One region of the Streptomyces sp. TRD_SC_5 genome, then DNA from elsewhere that is predicted to be linked to it. Evidence: riboswitches for the same ligand, from Rfam matches in the RefSeq annotation. Region 1 holds a riboswitch; each other region holds the start of a gene.

Region 1 (4,641 bases):
GGGACCTCTTCGCCGTACAGGACACGCCGTCCGGGGTGCGGCTGGTGGTCGGCGACGTACGCGGGAAGGGGCTCGACGCGGTGGAGGCGGTGGCCGTCGTCGTCGGGGCGTTCCGGGAGGCCGCCGAGCAGGAGCGCACGCTCGAGGGTGTCGCACAGCGGCTGGAGCGGGCGCTCAAGCGGGAGGGCGCGCGGCGTGACGGGCTGGATGCCTTCGAGGGCTTCACGACGGCCGTACTGGGCGAGATCCCGCGCGGTGAGGGCATCGTGAGGCTGGTCAACCGCGGGCATCCGGAGCCGCTGCTGCTGTACGCCGACGGGGATGTCGCGGAGATCGTGCCGGCCGTGGCCGCGCTGCCCCTGGGGATGGGTGAGCTGGCGGCCTGGCCGGACCGGGCGCAGGACTACGCGTTCCCGCCGGGCGCCACGCTGCTGCTCTACACGGACGGTCTGTCCGAGGCCAGGAATGCCGCGGGTGTCTTCTACGATCCGGCCGCGCGGCTGCGCGGGCGGATCTTCCCGGGGCCCGAGGCGCTGCTGGACGCGCTCACCGACGACGTACGGCTGCACACGGCCGGAGCCGCCACGGACGACATGGCCCTGCTGGCGGTCGGGCGGCCCGCCGAGGGCCAGCAGGACCGCCGCAGGACCGTGGGTCTCGTCAGGCGGCTGGACCTGCCTGACGGCCGAACCAGTGCAGGCTCTGGCCGTGCGGGGCCGTGAAGGCGACCGCGCGCTCGTCGAGGGCGAGGGTGAGCAGGTGCTCGTCGTCGGGGGCCGGGGCGTCGAGCCAGGGCAGCACGGTGTGGTGCTCGTTGGAGATCCAGTGGCCGGGCAAGTCACGTACGAGCGCGGCGAACTCCTCGCGGCGGGCGAGCGGCAGGTACATCAGTACGGCGGTGTGGAAGACGACCAGGGTCGCGTCCGCCGGGGCCTCGGCCGCCAGCGCCGGGAGTTCGTCGACGAGGTCGCCGCGGACGATGCGGTGGCTGGGCGCCGTACGTACGGCCTCGATGGCGGCGAGCTGCTGACGCGGGCGCTCCGCGCGGCCGGGCCAGATCAGTGACTGGAGCCAGCGGACGTCGTCCTCGTCGGTGGGGTCGAGGGGGTTGAGGTCGATGCCGGCGCGCCACGCGATGTCCGGGAGCGCGGTGGGCAGGGGCGTGGGACCGTCCGTACGGCAGTCGAAGGTGACGGGCGAGGTGCCGAGGACGGGGCCGTCGTCGTAGCGGTAGGCGTAGCGGTCGGGGTGGAGGCACAGGCCCGCGGAGGCGCCGACCTCGATGAGGGCGAGCGGCTGGGGGAGCGTGGCGAGGAGGGGCAGTAGGGTGGCGCAGCGCGCGGGCTCGTTGGTCTGGGTGAAGCGGGCCAGCATGACGGTGCGTACGTCGTCCCAGTGGGCCAGGGTCCAGTCGCGGAAGGGCGCCCACTGCTCGTAGGGGCCGCCCAGGTGGCGGACGGCGGCGAGGAGGAGATTGGGCTGCTGCTTGTTGCCGGGGGGCAGGGCGGCGATGAGGGCGCAGAGGTCCTGGTCCTCGCTGATGCGGGCGGTGAGTTCGGCGTAGGCGGGGGAGGTGCCGCGCGCCTGCTGCTCGGAGAACTCGCGGTAGCGATCGGCCACCGATTGCGTGCTGTTGACAACCATGGGGCTGAAGTTAGCCCTGCGACCGGGGCGGCGACGCTGGGTAATCGCGGGACACCCCTGCGCATAACAATTGACGAACCGTCATGGTGCGGATGTTTTCTGAGGGGTGGTCAACTCGTCCGACTGTGGCCGCTTGTGTCCTGATTAGTCCAGGCCAAGGTCCTTAACGATCAGTTGGAACGGCTTGGAAACCGGAGCCCGTGTCTATTAACGTTCGATAACGCAGCGCGGTCGTCCCAGTCGTCGCAAGAGACGGCACCGTGCGCACGCGCCGAATTCCGCAAGGGAACCGGGGAACCACGTTCCTTGGGGTGAATCGGGCCGCTTCGTACCCACGGAGAGGCCCGTAGGAGACCTTCCTGCTCCGAACCCGTCAGCTAACCCGGTAGGCGAGAAGGAAGGAAAGGAGCACGCCTCCGTGGCGTCCAACAGGCCTGCCCCCGAAGCCACCCTGCCCCCTTACGGGGCACCCAGCGACACCGGGAATCCCGTCGGCGGGGAGGGGACCTGGGAGGAGTGGAATCCGACTGAGGAATCCGTCCGGCCCGTACGCGGTCGTCACCGCGTCGCAAAGCAGCGCGGCGGTCTCGGCCGCAGCTCCACCGTTCTGGGCGTCGGCGTCATCGCCGCGGTCGGCGCGGGCGGCATCGCCACCGCGCAGGACAAGCCGGCCATCTCGATCTCCCTTCCCGACGCGATAGCGGACTCACTTCCCGACGCCAAGTCACTACCCGGTGTCGGCTCTTTGATGTCCGACGACGCGGAATCCGGTTCCGGTTCCGGCGAAGCGATCATGGCCGCCGCCCCGCTCACCACCGCGGGCATCACCACCGCCGACGCGCAGCAGGGCACCACCGACGCGGGCGAGGCCCTGCGCGCCCGCATCCTCCAGCAGGCCGAGCAGCAGCAGGCCGCCGCCGACGCCGAGGTGAAGCTGGCCGCCGAGAAGGAGGCGGCCGAGCAGGCCGCCGCCGACGCGAAGAAGCAGCAGAGCGCGGCTGAGGCGAAGGTCGCCGAGGAGAAGCGCGAAGCCGAGGAGAAGAGGCGCCAGGCGGCGGAAGAGGCCAAGCGCAAGGCCGAGGAGGAGCGGCTCGCCAAGCTGGCCGCCAGCTTCTCGCTGCCCACCTCTTCGTACACGCTCACCTCCACCTACGGGCAGTCCGGCTCGATGTGGTCCTCCGGCCAGCACACCGGTCTCGACTTCGCCGCACCGACGGGCACGCCGGTCAAGGCCGTGCACGGCGGCACGATCAAGTCCGCGGGCTGGTCGGGTTCGTACGGCTACCGCATCGTCCTGGAGCTCGCGGACGGTACTGAGGTCTGGTACTGCCACCTCTCCTCGATGACCGTCACGTCCGGCGAAGTCGGTACGGGCGACGTCATCGGCAACGTGGGCGCCACCGGCAACGTGACCGGGCCGCACCTGCACCTCGAAGTGCACACGCCCGACGGTGCCGGGGTCGACCCCGCGGCGTGGCTGCGCGGTAAGGGCCTCTCCGTCTGACGACCTGACGATTTCTCCCACAGTCCCCGGCAGTCTTGGCGCACGCCCCCCGCGCCCAGGGCTGCCGGTCTGTGTATGCGTCGTACGGCGGCTATTGCTGCCGGTACGGGTTGTACGCGGCGTAGTCCTGGTGCGGGGGAGGCCCGTACCCGTACGACTGCCAAGGCGGTTGCGGCGGCCACGGCGACGGGGGCCGCACCCGGCCCGTGGCCCGTGCCGCGTACTCCAGGGCCGGCCCGGCCACCTCCCTGCGCTGCCACAGGTGGTGCAGCAGCTCCTGCTCGCGGGCCGCGAAGTCCGGGCCGAGTGCGCCGCGGTGGGCGCGGTGGCGCAGGAAGGCCAGGGACGTGGCGAAGGCTTCGTACTCGGCGACGGCCAAGGCCGCCGCCCGGCCGCCACCGGCACGAGCCGCCGCGCCCCGGGCCAGCGAGCGGGCCCGCATCGAGGAGAGCGCGAGCGGCTCGTCGGGCCGCAGCCAGCCGGCGGCGGCATAGGCGGGCAGTTCGGCGGCTATCGTGCGCAGCTCGCGCTGGCGCGTCCAGACCACCAGCCAGGTCAGCAGCGCGAAGGCGGGGACCATGAAGACGGCGTACACGAGGTAGAAGCCGTACCCCCCGAAGACCGACGACCCGTTCCACAGGGCGTGCATGCCCATCGCGAACGCCAGGCCGAGCAGCGGCAGCGCGATACGCCGCCACCTTCCCCCGCGCGGCGGCGAGAGCGCGGCCAGGCCGAAGCCGATGCCCGTCAGCACCGTGAACAGCGGGTGCGCGAACGGCGACATCACGATGCGTACGAAGAAGGTCGCCGCGGTCACCGACGCGAGGCCGGAGGCGCCCGCTTCCTGGTCCTCCCCGAAGGCGTTGCCGAGGTAGAGGATGTTCTCGGTGAAGGCGAAGCCGGTCGCCGTGAACCCGGCGACGACCACCCCGTCGACGATGCCCGTGAAGTCCCGTCTCCTGAAGACGAAGATCAGGAGGATGGCCGCGGCCTTGGCGCTCTCCTCGACGACCGGCGCTATCACCGTCGCGCCGAGGGATTCGGCCCCCGCCGGGTCGGCGGTGGCCGTGGCTATCCAGCGGGTCGCGAAACTGTTCGCGATGATCGCGACGAGGGCGGCGGCGAACGCGCCCCAGGCGAAGGCGAAGACGAGGTTCCGCCAGGGCTCGGGCTCGACCCGGTCGAGCCAGCGGAAGGCGGCGACCAGCAGCGGCACCGGCAGCACCGCGAGACCCAGCCCCACCAGGAAACCGTGTGTGCCGGTCTGGTCGCGGACGATCGCCAGGATCACCAGCGCGCAGAGTGCGAGCACGGTGATGACCGCGCCCGCGCGCACCGCCCTGGTGCGCCACCAGGCGCGGCGCGGCTTGTAGCGCCAGTGCGCAGGCGGCGGTACGGCGGTGAACTGCGGCTGCTGCTCACAGTCCGGGACCGCCGGGTGCTGCCGGGGGTGCGGGGGCGTCTCGTACACCCGTCGACCCTAACGAGGGGCA
Region 2 (4,641 bases), 1.1 Mb from region 1:
CCGGCTTGAGGTTGTCGGTCGTGACGCGGGTGCCGACGTTCACCTGGTCCCAGGTGGTACGGGGGAGATCGACGCCGGCGGCCTTCCACGCGCCCTGGGTCAGACCGGAGCAGTCGTACGAGCTGGGGCCTGCCGCGCCCCAGACGTACGGCTTGCCGATCTGGGCGCGGGCGAAGGCCAGCACCTTCTCGGCCTTGGCGGCGTACGCGTCACTGGCGCCCGTGCCCGTGCCCGTACCGGGGGACGTGCCCGTGCCGGGGGGCGTTCCGGCGCCAGTGTCTGTGCCTGATCCCGTACCTGTGCCCGTGTCGCTCTCGTCCTGCTGCGCCTTCTCCTGCCCGCGCTCGCGCTCGCGCTTCGCCTCGGCTTCCGCCTCCGCCTTGGCCTCCGCCTTGGCCTTCGCCTCGGCCTTGCGGCGCGCCTCCGCCTCCCGCTTCTTCTCCAGTTCCGCCAGCCGCGCCTTCTCCTGCGCGGTCAGCCGCGACAGCAGCTCACGCGCCTCCGCGAGCTTCTTCTGCACGTCCTGCTTCGAGGACTTGAGGGAGGCCTGCGACTCGGTGAGGCTCTCCAGGCTCCGTGTCGCCTCGGCGCGCTTCTTCGACGCCGCCGCCTGCTGCCTCTCGAAGTCGGTGACGTCCGTCTTCTGGCGTTCCGTCATCCGGTCCATCAGCCGGTTCTGGTCGAAGTACGCCTGCGGGCTGTCCGCGAGGAGCAGCGCGGCGGTCGGGGTCACCGACCCCGACCGGTACTGCGCGGCCGCGTAATTGCCGAGCTTGCGCCGCGCCTCGTTCAGCTTCTCGGTGCGCTGGGCCACGGCGTCGAGCAGGCCGTCCACGGACTTCCGCTGCTGCTCGGTGGCTTCCTTGGCCAGGTTGTACTTCTGCGTGGCCGTGCCGGCCTGCCGGTAGAGGTCGTCGACCTTCTTCTGTACCTCTTCGACGGTCGGCTTGGGAGCCGTCGGCGCGGCGGGCGCCGCGCCCGCTGTCTGGGCGAGCAGGCCGACGGAGGCGAGGGCGGCTGTCGTGATACCCAGTGCGGGTGCGGTGGTGCGTACACGGGTAACCCGGGTACGCGGCTTGCGATGCGACGCCAAGGCCGGCATCTCCTTCCGTGGACCGCCTACCGGGTTAGCTGTCGGGTTCGGGCGGAGAAACGGAAGGTGCCCTACGGTCCGTGGGAATGCGGACCGATTCACCCCAGGTGGTGCGTGTGGGTCCCCGGTTCCGGACTGCCGTGCGGGCAGGCCGAATTCGGCGTGGGCTGCCCGCTCCGGCGCTGTTCGCCGGCTGGGGTACGAGCCGCCCGACTCGGCACGCTAGCCAAGAGTTGTGACCGCTGGGAAGCCCGATGTTCGATATGCCCGATACGTTTTCGTGACCTGGCCGAGTTCGTTCCGTTGCGCGGTACGCGGGCGCGGTGGTGAGGGTCGCAGTGGGTGCGCAAGGTCACACTCGTCGGGCTGCGAGTGCACTGACGTGCACCGGCGTGCGGGGCGCTGGCGGGGCGCGTGCGGGGCGCCGGCGGGGCGCGGGGATTCCTCCGTGCCGATCTCGGCGGGCCGGGAGAATCCGGGGCGGGCTGTCGGTGGTCCCGCCTAAGCTTGGTAGACGATGAGCAGCCTCTTTGACGACAGCTTCCTGGCCGACCTCCAGCACTCGGAGTACGCAAAGGACACAGCCCCGCCGCCCCCCGAGGACCACGCCCCGGAGGAGGTCCCGCACGACCTCTTCGGGGGAGCCTTCGACGTACCCCCGCCGGCCAGGGACTCGCACTACCGGGACGGTGCGCCGCGCCCCGTCGTGGACGCCGCCGCGCTGCTCGACGGGCTGAACGAAGAGCAGCGCGCCGCCGTCGTGCACGCCGGGTCGCCGCTGCTCATCGTGGCCGGCGCGGGCTCGGGCAAGACCCGCGTCCTGACCCACCGGATCGCGTATCTGCTGGCCAAGCGGGGTGTGCACCCCGGCCAGATCCTCGCGATCACCTTCACCAACAAGGCCGCGGGCGAGATGAAGGAGCGCGTGGAGCAGCTCGTCGGCCCGCGCGCCGGCCACATGTGGGTCTCCACCTTCCACAGCGCCTGCGTGCGCATCCTGCGCCGCGAGTCGAAGAAGCTCGGCTTCACGTCCTCGTTCTCGATCTACGACGCCGCCGACTCGAAGCGTCTGATGGCGCTCGTCTGCCGCGATCTGGACCTCGATCCGAAGCGCTTCCCGCCGAAGGCCTTCAGCGCCAAGGTCTCGAACCTGAAGAACGAGCTGATAGACGAAGAGACCTTCGCCGGCCAGGCCGCCGACGGCTTCGACAAGACGCTGGCGCAGGCGTACGCGATGTACCAGGCGCGGCTGCGCGAGGCCAACGCCCTGGACTTCGACGACATCATCATGACCACGGTGCACCTGCTCCAGGCGTTCCCGGACGTCGCCGAGCACTACCGGATGCGCTTCCGTCACGTCATGGTCGACGAGTACCAGGACACCAACCACGCTCAGTACACGCTCGTACGCGAACTGGTGGGCCCGTCCGGTGCCGAGCACGCCCCGGCCGAGCTGTGCGTCGTGGGTGACGCCGACCAGTCGATCTACGCCTTCCGCGGTGCCACCATCCGCAACATCCTCCAGTTCGAGGAGGACTACCCCGACGCGAAGACGATCCTGCTGGAGCAGAACTACCGCTCGACGCAGACCATCCTCACCGCGGCCAACGCCGTCATCGAGCGCAATGAGAACCGTCGGCCGAAGAACCTGTGGACGGACGCCGGCGCCGGCTCGCTGATCACCGGCTACGTCGCGGACACCGAGCACGACGAGGCGCAGTTCGTCGCCGAGGAGATCGACCGGCTGACGGACGCGGGCGACGCGAAGGCCGGCGACGTCGCCATCTTCTACCGTACGAACGCCCAGTCCCGTGTCTTCGAAGAGATCTTCATCCGCGTCGGGCTGCCCTACAAGGTCGTCGGCGGCGTGCGCTTCTACGAGCGCAAGGAGGTCCGGGACGTGCTGGCGTACTTGCGCGTCCTGGCGAACCCCGAGGACACCGTTCCGCTGCGCCGCATCCTGAACGTACCGAAGAGGGGCATCGGCGACCGGGCCGAGGCGATGATCGACGCGCTGTCGCTGCGCGAGAAGATCAGCTTCCCGCAGGCGCTGCGGCGCGTGGACGAGGCGTACGGCATGGCGGCCCGCTCGGCGAACGCCGTGAAGCGCTTCAACACGCTGATGGAGGAGCTCCGTACGATCGTCGAGTCGGGCGCCGGGCCCGCGACCGTGCTTGAGGCCGTCTTCGAGCGGACCGGCTACCTCGCCGAGTTGCAGGCGTCGACCGACCCGCAGGACGAGACGCGCATCGAGAACCTTCAGGAGCTCGCCGCCGTCGCCCTGGAGTTCGAGCAGGAGCGGGAGGGCGACGAGCCCGGGACGCTGGCCGAATTCCTGGAGAAGGTCGCGCTCGTCGCCGACTCCGACCAGATTCCCGATGAGGACGAGGACGGGTCGGGCGTCATCACGCTGATGACCCTGCACACCGCGAAGGGGCTGGAGTTCCCTGTGGTGTTCCTGACGGGCATGGAGGACGGCGTCTTCCCGCACATGCGCGCGCTCGGCCAGACCAAGGAGCTCGAGGAGGAGCGGCGGCTCGCGTACGTCGGCATCACGCGCGCCCGCGAGCGGCTCTATCTGACGCGCGCGTCGATGCGCAGTGCGTGGGGGCAGCCGTCGTACAACCCGCCGTCGCGGTTCCTGGAGGAGATCCCGGACACGTACCTGACCTGGAAGCGCAAGGGCGCGCAGGCGCCGGCCGGGCCGGTGTCGGGTGTCGCTTCGTCGCTGTCGTCCTCGCTGGCCTCGCGCTCGCGAGGCGGGGGCGGCGGCGCTTCGGGATTCGCCACGCGGCGGACGTCGGACAAGCCGGTGGTCGCGCTGTCGGTCGGGGACCGGGTCACGCACGACCAGTTCGGGCTCGGCACCGTGATGACGGTGACGGGGACCGGATCGGACGCGCAGGCGACGATCGACTTCGGCGACGAGCGGCCGAAGAAGCTGCTGCTGCGGTACGCGCCGGTCGAGAAGCTGTAGCGGCTTCTTCGCCGGGCTGCTGCTGTACGTCGGCGGCTTTTTAGGTCAGCGGCTTTTTAGGTCAGCAGCTTTTACGTCCGCGGCTTTACGTCGGGCTGAGGCCGTGGCTGCGGAGCCACGGCAGGGGGTCGATCGCCGACCCGCCGCCGGGACGCACCTCGAAGTGGAGGTGCGGCCCTGTGGAGTTGCCCGAGTTGCCCGAGTACGCGATGACGTCGCCGGCCTGGACCGAGCCGGAGCGGATCTTGGTGCTGCTGAGGTGGCAGTACCAGGTCTCCGTACCGTCGGCGGCGGTCACTATCGCCATGTTTCCGTAGGCGCTGTTGTACTGCGTACGGACCGTGCCGTCGGTCGCGGCCATCACCGGGGTGCCGTACGAAACGGGGAAGTCGATGCCGGAGTGCACCGACATCCAGTTGACGCCGGCCTGGCCGTAGTACGCGCTGAGGCCGTGCTGCTGGACCGGCAGCGCGAACTTGGGGCGGGCGGCCTCCTTGCGGGCGGCCTCCTCTGCCCTGCGCTTCTTCTCGGCGGCCTGGCGGGCCTGGAGGTCGATACGTTCCTGCGTGCG
Region 3 (4,641 bases), 1.7 Mb from region 1:
GCCGGATCGGACCCGACCGGCACGACAGCGTCTGGCCGGCCCAGGTCCTCGGCACCTACTGCCTGGGCGGCACGCTCACCTCCCGCCTCGACCGCGTCCTGCGCGAGGAGAAGGGGTACACGTACGGCGTGCGCGCCTTCGGCCAGGTGCTGCGCTCCGCCGCCGACGGGTCGGGCGCGTCGATGCTGGCGATCAGCGGCTCGGTGGACACGGAGTCCACGGGCCCGGCGCTCGAAGACCTCTGGAAGGTGCTGCGCACCCTCGCGGCCGAGGGCCTCACGGACGCCGAGCGGGATGTCGCCGTACAGAACCTGGTGGGTGTCGCGCCGCTCAAGTACGAGACGGCCGCGGCCGTCGCCGGCACGCTCGCCGATCAGGTCGAGCAGCACCTGCCGGACGACTTCCAGGCCCGGATGTACGCCCGCCTCGCGGAGACGGGCACCGTGGAGGCCACCGCGGCGGCCGTCAGCGCCTTCCCCGAGGACCACCTGGTCACGGTGCTCGTCGGGGACGCGTCGCAGATCGAGGAGCCCGTGAGGGCGCTGGGCATCGGTGACGTGACGGTGGTCAGCGGCTGACCTGCCGGAGCCAGACGCACAACTCATCCCAAAGCGGTGGATAGAGGGGCCCCGGAAGCCGAAAGGCTGCCGGGGTCCTTCTCTTATGTCCGTTTTGTTGTGGAGGTTGCCTGTCTGGCCTGTGGGGTGCGTTACAAAACGCCCTGTCTGTTTGGTGATTAAAAGATGTCCCGTTTAGCGTCTGTCCGGCTGTCCGTCAGCAGTGAGCCGCATCCGCGGCACCGGACAGTCATCGCCGAGTCCCCGTCAGGCGCGAGCCTGGGGAGCCGGGGACCCAATCAGTCCCTGGGGTGAATCGGACGTCCTTCGTGCGCACGTGCGACAGGGGTCCGTAGGAGACCTTCCTGCTCCGAACCCGTCAGCTAACCCGGTAGGCGAGAAGGAAGGAAAGGATCAGCCACTCCATGGCGTTCACCCGTGCCACCGGGAAGCACCGTCGTCCCAGCCGTCTGACGCGCAAGAGCGCGAACATGGCGGGCGTCGCAGCCCTCGCGACCACCGGCGTCATCGGAGGCCTGGCCTCTCCGGCCCTCGCCGCCGAAACGGCCGTTGCCGCCGAGGACACCGGCCTCACCCAGGCCATCGTCATCGGCGACTCCCTCGCCGACCAGATCGCCGCCCAGGCCGAGGCGCAGCAGCACGCCGCCGACAAGGCGGAGGCCGAGCGCAAGGCCGAGGCGAAGCGCAAGGCGGAAGCGAAGCGCAAGGCGGAGGCCAAGGCCAAGGCGGAGGCCGAGGCGGAGGCCGAGGCGCGGGCCAGGAAGGAGCGCGAGGAGCGCGCGGCCAAGGAGCGCGCCGCCCGCGAGGCGGAGCGCAAGCGCCTCAACGGCTACACCCTTCCCGTCGCCGGCTCCGCCGTGACCACCGGCTACAAGACCGGCGGCAACCTCTGGTCCTCCGGCAGCCACTCCGGCGTCGACTTCCGCGCCGCGTCCGGCAGTTCCGTCGTCTCCGTCGGTGCGGGCACCGTCGTCGAGGCCGGCTGGGGCGGGGCGTACGGCAACAACATCGTCATCCGGATGAACGACGGCACGTACACGCAGTACGGCCACCTGTCGTCCCTCGGCGTCTCGGTCGGCCAGTCCGTCGCGTCGGGCCAGCAGATAGGCATCTCGGGCTCGACCGGCAACTCGACCGGGCCGCACCTGCACTTCGAGGCGCGCACGTCCCCCGAGTACGGCTCCGACATGGACCCGGTCGCGTACCTGCGCGCGCACGGCGTGAACGTCTGACGGACAGTCGTACGGAAGGCCCCGGTTTCCCCGCCGGGGCCTTCCGCATGTCCAAAAGCCGTCCATTGATTCCGGCCTCCCGTCGGAAATCGCGGAATGCTGCAATAGAGTCACCGAACAAGCGTCGGTCGACCGCGTTTCGCGGGGATTAAGGCGGAGGTCCGGTCATGCGCATTCCCGCGCAATCGGTATGCACAGCAATCCGTGACGACATCGTTTCCGGTGTCTTCGCGCGGGGCAGCAGGCTCACCGAAGAGCTGCTGGCACGCCGTTACGGTGTCTCGCGTGTCCCGGTGCGCGAGGCGCTGCGCACGCTGGAGTCCGAGGGATTCGTCACCACCCGCCGGCACGCGGGCGCCTGCGTGGCCGAGCCCACCGAGCAGGAGGCCGCCGACCTGCTGGAGGTACGGACGCTGCTCGAGCCGCTGAGCGCGGCCCGCGCCGCCCAGCGGCGCAACGAGGCCCATCTCAAGGTGCTGCGGGGCCTGGTGAGGCTCGGCCAGGAGCGGGCCCGCAGGGGCGAGGGTGAGGATCTGCGCTCGCTGGGCAGCTGGTTCCACGAGACGCTCGTGCAGGCCTCGGGCAGTCCTGGGCTCACCGCCCTGCTCATCCAGCTCCGGCACAAGATCGCCTGGATGTACGCCGTCGAGCACCCGGCCCGCCCCGCCGAGGCATGGGCCGAACACGGCGCGATCGTCGACGCCGTGGCGCGCGGCGATGCCGAACGGGCCCGCGCCCTGACGGCCCTGCACGCCGAACGCGCGGTGGCCGCGCACCGGTTGCGGCGCCCGGGTCCGGGTCCGGCGCGTGAGCGCGAGCGCGGGCAGGCACGCGTGAGGACTTCGCAACATGCCGTAAACACCGTGGGCGGCCGCCATTAACAGCGGCGCCGTATACAAAGAGGGTGAATTGGCGGGGGCTGATTTCCGCTGCCCGCATTTCGAGTCGTATGCCGTCGCGTAAAGCGAAAAAGAGCCGCGGCGCCCCGAATTCGGGGGCCACGGCTCCTTCGTGTGCGGTATGCGTCAGAATTCGCCCGTCCGAGTGGTCAGACGGTCTCGGGAAGCTCGTCCAGACCTTCGGAGACCAGCTTCGCCAGGCGGTCGAGAGCGGCGTCCGAGCCGTCGGCCTCGGAAGCGAGCACGAGCTCTTCGCCACCCTGCGCGCCCAGGCCGAGCACCGCGAGCATGGAGGCGGCGTTGACCGGCTTGCCGTCGGCCTTGGCGACCGTCACGGGAACACCCGAGGCGGTCGCGGCGCGAACGAAGATGGAGGCGGGCCGGGCGTGCAGGCCTTCGGCCCAGCCGACGGTGACACGGCGCTCAACCATGGTGTTGCCCTTCATGTTTTTGTCTAGACCAGCCTGACGGTTGTCTAGACCAGTCTCTCATGTCGCGCGGGGCGGCCGGCCCCCGGCTCTGTGCCGGCCCCGCGCCGCGGCCTCAGCCTGCCTTGCCCCGAGCGGGCCCGCGACCCGTAGGCTTTCGTCATGCAGCCCTCGCAGGAGCAGGCCTCGCCGGACCGCAGCGGGCACCACGCGTACCCGGCTCACTGGGAAGCCGATGTGGTCCTGCGCGACGGAGGTACGGCGCGGATCCGCCCCATCACCGCCGACGACGCGCAGCGCCTGGTCAGCTTCTACGAGCAGGTGTCGGACGAGTCGAAGTACTACCGCTTCTTCGCACCGTACCCCCGCCTTTCCGACAAGGACGTCCACCGCTTCACCCACCACGACTACGTGGACCGGGTGGGCTTGGCGGCGACGGTGAGCGGCGAGTTCATCGCCACCGTCCGGTTCGACCGCATCAACGCGCAGGGGCGCCCGTCCTCCGGCCCCGACGCCGACCTGGCCGAGGTCGCGTTCCTCGTCCAGGACGCCCATCAGGGCCGCGGCGTCGCCTCCGCTCTCCTCGAACACATCGGCGCGGTCGCGAGGGAGCGCGGGATCCGGCGCTTCGTGGCGGAGGTGCTGCCCGCCAACTCCAAGATGATCAAGGTCTTCACGGACGCGGGCTACACGCAGAAGCGCAGCTTCGAGGACGGCGTCGTCCACCTCGAATTCGACCTGGAGCCGACCGACCGCTCCGTCGCCGTGCAGCGCGCCCGCGAACACCGCGCGGAGTCCCGTTCGGTGCAGCGCCTGCTCGGCCCCGGCTCGGTCGCGATCGTCGGGACGGGGCGCGCGCCGGGCGGGGTGGGGCGTACGGTCCTGCGCAATCTGCTCGCCGCCGGGTTCACGGGTCGTACGTACGCCGTGAACCGGGCCTTCCCCGAGGACCTCACCGAGTTCGACGGCGTGCCCGCTCACCGCTCGGTGGCCGGGATCGGCGAGGCCGTCGACCTCGCGGTCGTCGCCGTACCGGCCGAACGGGTGCCGGAGGTGGTCGCGGACTGCGGCGAGAGCGGCGTCCAGGGGCTGGTCGTCCTCTCCGCCGGGTACGCCGAGAGCGGCGCCGAGGGGCGGGCGCGGCAGCGCGAACTGGTTCGGCAGGCCCGTTCGTACGGCATGCGGATCATCGGCCCGAACGCCTTCGGCGTCATCAACACGTCGGACGCGGTACGCCTCAACGCCTCCCTCGCGCCGGAGCCGCCCGCGCGGGGCCGCATCGGCCTGTTCACGCAGTCGGGCGCGATCGGCATCGCGCTGCTGTCGGGGCTGTACCGGCGGGGCGCGGGCCTTTCGTCGTTCATTTCGTCAGGAAACCGGGCGGACGTGTCCGGCAACGACTTCCTCCAGTACTGGTACGACGATCCGGACACCGACGTCGTCCTCCTCTACCTGGAGTCGATCGGCAACCCGCGCAAATTCACCCGCCTCGCCCGGCGGACGG
Region 4 (4,641 bases), 2.6 Mb from region 1:
GCGGAGCCCGTTCGTACACCTCCGCGCTCCACTACTCCTTCGACTACGCCGTGGACATGCGCGAGGTCCGCAAAATCATCGACGCCTACACGACCACCGAGGACTTCTCCCGTGCGGAGACCGGCTGGTACGCAGACGCCGACGAGGCCCGCCGCCGTCATCTGCTCCAGTCGCTCCTCCAGGCCGATGGCATGCCACTGGCCGGCTACCGCGAACGGTTCGGAACGGACCCGGCCGACGACTTCCCCGCCGAGCTCGACCGCTTCGCCGCCCTCGGCTGGCTCGACGACAGCGCCCCGAAGGCTCTGCTGCGCCTCTCCCCCGAAGGCCTCGCGCACTCCGACGCGATCGGTCCCGAGCTCTTCTCCGACTCCGTACGGGCCGCCATGGCCGCGTACGAACCGAAGTGAGCCCGGTCATGGACCCGACGAGCCCGACGGACCTGACGATCCTCTACCGCGGCCCGCTCGCCTCCTGCGACTACGACTGTCCGTACTGCCCGTTCGCCAAACGGCGCGACAGCCCTGAGCAGTTGCGCGCCGACCGAGCCGCGCTGGAGCGCTTCACCGCGTGGGCCGCCGCGCAGACGAGCGACCGCCTCTCGGTGCTCTTCACGCCCTGGGGCGAGGGCCTGGTCCGCTCCTGGTACCGCCGCGCCCTCACCGAGCTGTCCCGGCTGCCGCACATCCGGCGCGTCGCCATCCAGACGAACCTGAGCTGCCGCACCGACTGGCTCACCGAAGCCGGCGCCGACCTCGGCACGCTCGCGCTGTGGTGTACGTACCACCCAGGTCAGACACCGTACGACCGCTTCCTCGCCAAGTGCCGCGAACTGACCGCCCGCGGCGTGCGGTTCAGCGTCGGCGTCGTCGGCTTCCCGGAGCACCTCGAAGAAGCACGAAGGCTACGCGCCGCGCTCCCCTCCGAGGTCTACCTGTGGATCAACGCGGCAGAGGGCCGCACCTATACGGACGAGGAAGCCGGCCGGTGGACGGCCCTGGACCCCCTCTTCCCGTACAGCCGCCACCCGCACCGTTCCGCCGGCCTCCCGTGCCGGACCGGCGAATCGGTGATCTCGGTGGACGGCGAAGGCACGGTGCGCCGCTGCCACTTCGTACCCGCCGAACTCGGCAACCTCTACGACGGTTCGTACCGCCGGGCACTGCGCCCGCGCGCCTGCCCGCTCGCCGCCTGCGACTGCCACATCGGCTACGTCCACCTGGAGACGCTGCCGCTGTACGACGTGTTCGCGGGCGGCATCCTGGAGCGCATACCCCGCACGCCCCGCGTTCCCGTCCCCCTCTCACAAGGGCAGCAGATCGGGCCTCTTCGCCTCGATGTGATCACCTGACGACTCCCCACGCAGCCGCCGCCCGATCCACGGCACCAGATACTCGCGCGCCCACTGGATGTTGTCCCGGCGCATCTCCAGCGAGCCGCGCGGCGCCATCGGCGGCCACGCCTGGTCCGGATCGGCCGGTACACCGAGCCCGAGCACCTGTGCGGCGCGCAGCGCGACCCGGGTATGGCCCTCGGGCGAGAGGTGGAGCCGGTCGCCGTCCCAGGCGCGCCTGTCCTGGACGGACTTGAGCGACCACAGGTCGAGCACCGGGCAGTCGTACCGGTCGGCGACCGCCCGTACGTGAGCGGTGTACGTCGCGATCTTGCCCCGCAGATGGCGCAGTACGGGAATGCCGCGCGTGTCGAAGCCGGTGGTCACCATGACGGTGCCCACCGCGTTGGTGAGGTCCGCGACGGCCCGCTCGAAGCGCTCGGCGACGTCGTCGGGGTCGCTGCCGGGCCGGAGGATGTCGTTGCCGCCGGCGCAGAAGCTCACCAGATCGGGGGCCAGTTCCTTCGCGCGCGGGAGTTGCTCGGCCACGATCTGGTCGAGGAGGCGGCCGCGTACGGCGAGGTTGGCGTAGCGGAACGTGTGCTCGGGGACGCGGTCGTCGAGGAGTACGGCGAGCCGGTCGGCCCAGCCGATGAACGCACCGTCGGGTCCGGGATCTCCGACGCCTTCGGTGAAGCTGTCGCCGATCGCCGCGTACGACCCGATGGTGCCTGTACTGAATGATCTCGAATCGTCTGCCACGTCGGCACATCCTTCACTGGAGCGAGTGACCTACGCCACCGTAGGGAGGGGTTGACGCGGCGTGACATATGACACCGGTCAAGATTCACCCAATCCGGAATAGACCCGAAACGCACGTACGCCCCCTTTTGCCGCCGGGCGTGGCAGCAAAAGGGGGCGTACGGGAGCGTCGTTCAGGACGGACCAGACGGACCAGGCGGACCTGACCGACCAGACGGATCAGACAGTGACGCCGTGGCCGCGCAGGTAGGCCAGCGGGTCGACGTCCGAGCCGTAGCTCGGGCCGGTGCGGATTTCGAAGTGCAGGTGCGGGCCGGTGGAGTTGCCCGTGCTGCCGGAGAGGCCTATCTGGGTGCCGCCGCCGACGCTCTGGCCGGAGGAGACGGACAGCGAGGACAGGTGGGCGTACTGCGAGTACCGGCCGTCGTCGTGCTTGATGACGACCTCGTTGCCGTACGACCCGCTCCAGCCCGCGGAGACGACGGTGCCGGAGCCGACCGCCTTGACCGGGGTACCGCTGGACGCGGAGAAGTCGACGCCCGTGTGGTAGCCGCTGGACCAGCTGCCGCCGGCGGCGCGGTACGGGGTGGTGACGCCCGCGGAGACCGGGGCGGTGAAGCCGGATCCGGTGCTCTGCGCGGCGGCGGGGGCGGGCTTCTCGACCTCGGCCTTGACCTCGGCCTTGGGCTCGGCCTTCGGGGCGGCGGGCGCGGGCGCCTTGGCCGCCGGCTGCGCCGGCTTCGCGGGTGCGGCCTTCGCGGGCGCCGCCGCCTTCGCGCCGATGGTCAGCTTCATGCCGGGCAGGATCAGCGAGGGGTTGCCGCCGACAACCTCACGGTTGTCGTCGTACAGCTTCTGCCAGCCGCCGCGCACGTCCTGCTCGTCGGCGATCTTGGACAGGTAGTCGCCGGCGACCACGGCGTAGGTCTTGGTGCTGGTCTTCTTCTTGGGCGTCGCCTTCTTGGCAACGTCCGAAGCGGCGGCCTGGCCGGCGGACGCGGCAGCCGGGGCCGCCTTCTCCGCGGCGTTCGCGCCGGTGGCGGCGATGAGGGGAAGTGCGAGTACTGCCCCGCCCGTTCCGGCGGCGGCGAATCCGCGCGTGAGCGAGTTGGACCTCGGGCGGCGGTGCTTACCCTTTGCGGGCATGGAACATTCCTCTCCGGCGCCTACGAGGTGAGCTGTCGGGTTCGGGCTGGAGATGCCCGGCCGCGCTGTTGCGCGACTTAACCCCAAAGCCGGTCCGGACGTGGAACATCCGGATGACCGGCGTACTTACCTGGGTCCCCCGCTCCTGCCACGCGTGAGTGAGTGTGGGTGCGGATTCCGGGAGGTGGCAGGATTCGGCGGTCCACCCGGATTGACGGTGACCGTAAGCCGACGCGGCTCCCCCGTACAAGCCAGTCCATTCACTCCGCCGTCGCCCCACAAGAATTCATGACGCAATTCCCGTCACCCTCTGTGGATTACGGATCTTTGGGCCCCGCCTGTGAACTGGTATTTACCCACGGCGCTTCGCCACGCACCGTCACGAATATGATCCTGCTCACCAGCGGTCTCACCATTTCCCGTACCTACAAGGGGAGTTAGCAGGACATAGTCCGTTTCACCCGAACAATCACTTACGCCCCATCCTGTAGCGGTAAGAGCAGGCGACTCCACGACAGGCCGCGCCGGGTCGGCCGAGATGGTTGCCCAACGAACCCATGTCGTATCGTCGAAACGCGCCGAAGTCGGCGAGCAGCGCCGACGGCAGACTTCAGGAGCCCACGTGACACAGCAGCTGCCGCAGGTCCCGTCGACAGAGCCCGAGCAGGAGCCCGAGCTTGCCGCCGTGCGCAACTTCCGTGATGTGGGCGGCCTGCCGACGGTGGACGGGCGGCGGGTACGGCACGGAGTCCTCTTCCGCAGCGGTCACCTGGCGCACGCCACCGCCGCCGACGCGGCGTTCCTGGGTTCGCTGGGCCTCCACACGATCTTCGACTTCCGCAACGAGGCGGACCAGCAACTGGAAGGCCCGGACATCGAGCTGCCGGGGGTGCGCAATGTCAACCTGCCATTGACGGACCCGGCCGACGGCGCCGTGTTCTGGAAGATGGTCCGCGACGGGAACCTCGACGAGCTGCGCGAGATCCTCTCGGACGGCAAGGCCGCGGACCGGATGTCGGCGACGTACCGCGTGATCATCAAGGAGCGTACGGCCGAGCACAGCCAGGTGCTGCACGCTCTCGCCGAGGAAGCCGTCCCCGCGCTCATGCACTGCGCGGCGGGCAAGGACCGGGCGGGCCTGTCCATAGCGGTGGCCCTGCTGGCGGTCGGCGTGGAGCGCGAGGCCATCGAGGCCGACTACCTGAAGTCGAACGACCCGCACCGCCGCTACAAGGTGCGCCGCAGCGACAACTCGTCGGCCGGGATGTCACCCGAGGTCATGGAGCTGCTCAGCCCGCTTTTCGAGGCCCGCGCGGAGTATCTGAACGCCGCCTTCGAGACGATCGAGGAGATCTGGGGCACCACCGACCGCTACCTCGCGGAGGGGCTGGGCATCACTC

The links. A riboswitch is a leader RNA that binds a small molecule or an ion and turns the genes downstream of it on or off. The one in region 1 is predicted to bind cyclic di-AMP.
Region 2: it holds a riboswitch for cyclic di-AMP, as region 1 does, so the genes downstream of both, AC1P0E_RS13000 (C40 family peptidase) here and AC1P0E_RS18125 (M23 family metallopeptidase) in region 1, are expected to answer to the same signal.
Region 3: it holds a riboswitch for cyclic di-AMP, as region 1 does, so the genes downstream of both, AC1P0E_RS25770 (M23 family metallopeptidase) here and AC1P0E_RS18125 (M23 family metallopeptidase) in region 1, are expected to answer to the same signal.
Region 4: it holds a riboswitch for cyclic di-AMP, as region 1 does, so the genes downstream of both, AC1P0E_RS29465 (M23 family metallopeptidase) here and AC1P0E_RS18125 (M23 family metallopeptidase) in region 1, are expected to answer to the same signal.

Annotation. Positions count from the first base shown of each region.
Region 1 covers NZ_JBWZZS010000001.1:3,883,122-3,887,762, forward strand. The annotation lists gene AC1P0E_RS18115 (PP2C family protein-serine/threonine phosphatase) at 1-722, shown strand, start outside; gene AC1P0E_RS18120 (DUF2332 domain-containing protein) at 661-1,644, opposite strand; cyclic di-AMP (ydaO/yuaA leader) riboswitch at 1,904-2,051, shown strand; gene AC1P0E_RS18125 (M23 family metallopeptidase) at 2,063-3,148, shown strand; gene AC1P0E_RS18130 (PrsW family intramembrane metalloprotease) at 3,240-4,619, opposite strand.
Region 2 covers NZ_JBWZZS010000001.1:2,831,579-2,836,219, reverse strand. The annotation lists gene AC1P0E_RS13000 (C40 family peptidase) at 1-1,093, opposite strand, end outside; cyclic di-AMP (ydaO/yuaA leader) riboswitch at 1,101-1,266, opposite strand; gene pcrA (DNA helicase PcrA) at 1,611-4,070, shown strand; gene AC1P0E_RS12990 (M23 family metallopeptidase) at 4,156-4,641, opposite strand, start outside.
Region 3 covers NZ_JBWZZS010000001.1:5,610,661-5,615,301, forward strand. The annotation lists gene AC1P0E_RS25765 (M16 family metallopeptidase) at 1-578, shown strand, start outside; cyclic di-AMP (ydaO/yuaA leader) riboswitch at 802-970, shown strand; gene AC1P0E_RS25770 (M23 family metallopeptidase) at 983-1,810, shown strand; gene AC1P0E_RS25775 (GntR family transcriptional regulator) at 1,978-2,691, shown strand; gene AC1P0E_RS25780 (HPr family phosphocarrier protein) at 2,859-3,140, opposite strand; gene AC1P0E_RS25785 (bifunctional acetate--CoA ligase family protein/GNAT family N-acetyltransferase) at 3,300-4,641, shown strand, end outside.
Region 4 covers NZ_JBWZZS010000001.1:6,440,773-6,445,413, reverse strand. The annotation lists gene AC1P0E_RS29480 (STM4012 family radical SAM protein) at 1-410, shown strand, start outside; gene AC1P0E_RS29475 (STM4011 family radical SAM protein) at 419-1,351, shown strand; gene AC1P0E_RS29470 (SGNH/GDSL hydrolase family protein) at 1,304-2,095, opposite strand; gene AC1P0E_RS29465 (M23 family metallopeptidase) at 2,315-3,241, opposite strand; cyclic di-AMP (ydaO/yuaA leader) riboswitch at 3,244-3,416, opposite strand; gene AC1P0E_RS29460 (tyrosine-protein phosphatase) at 3,864-4,641, shown strand, end outside.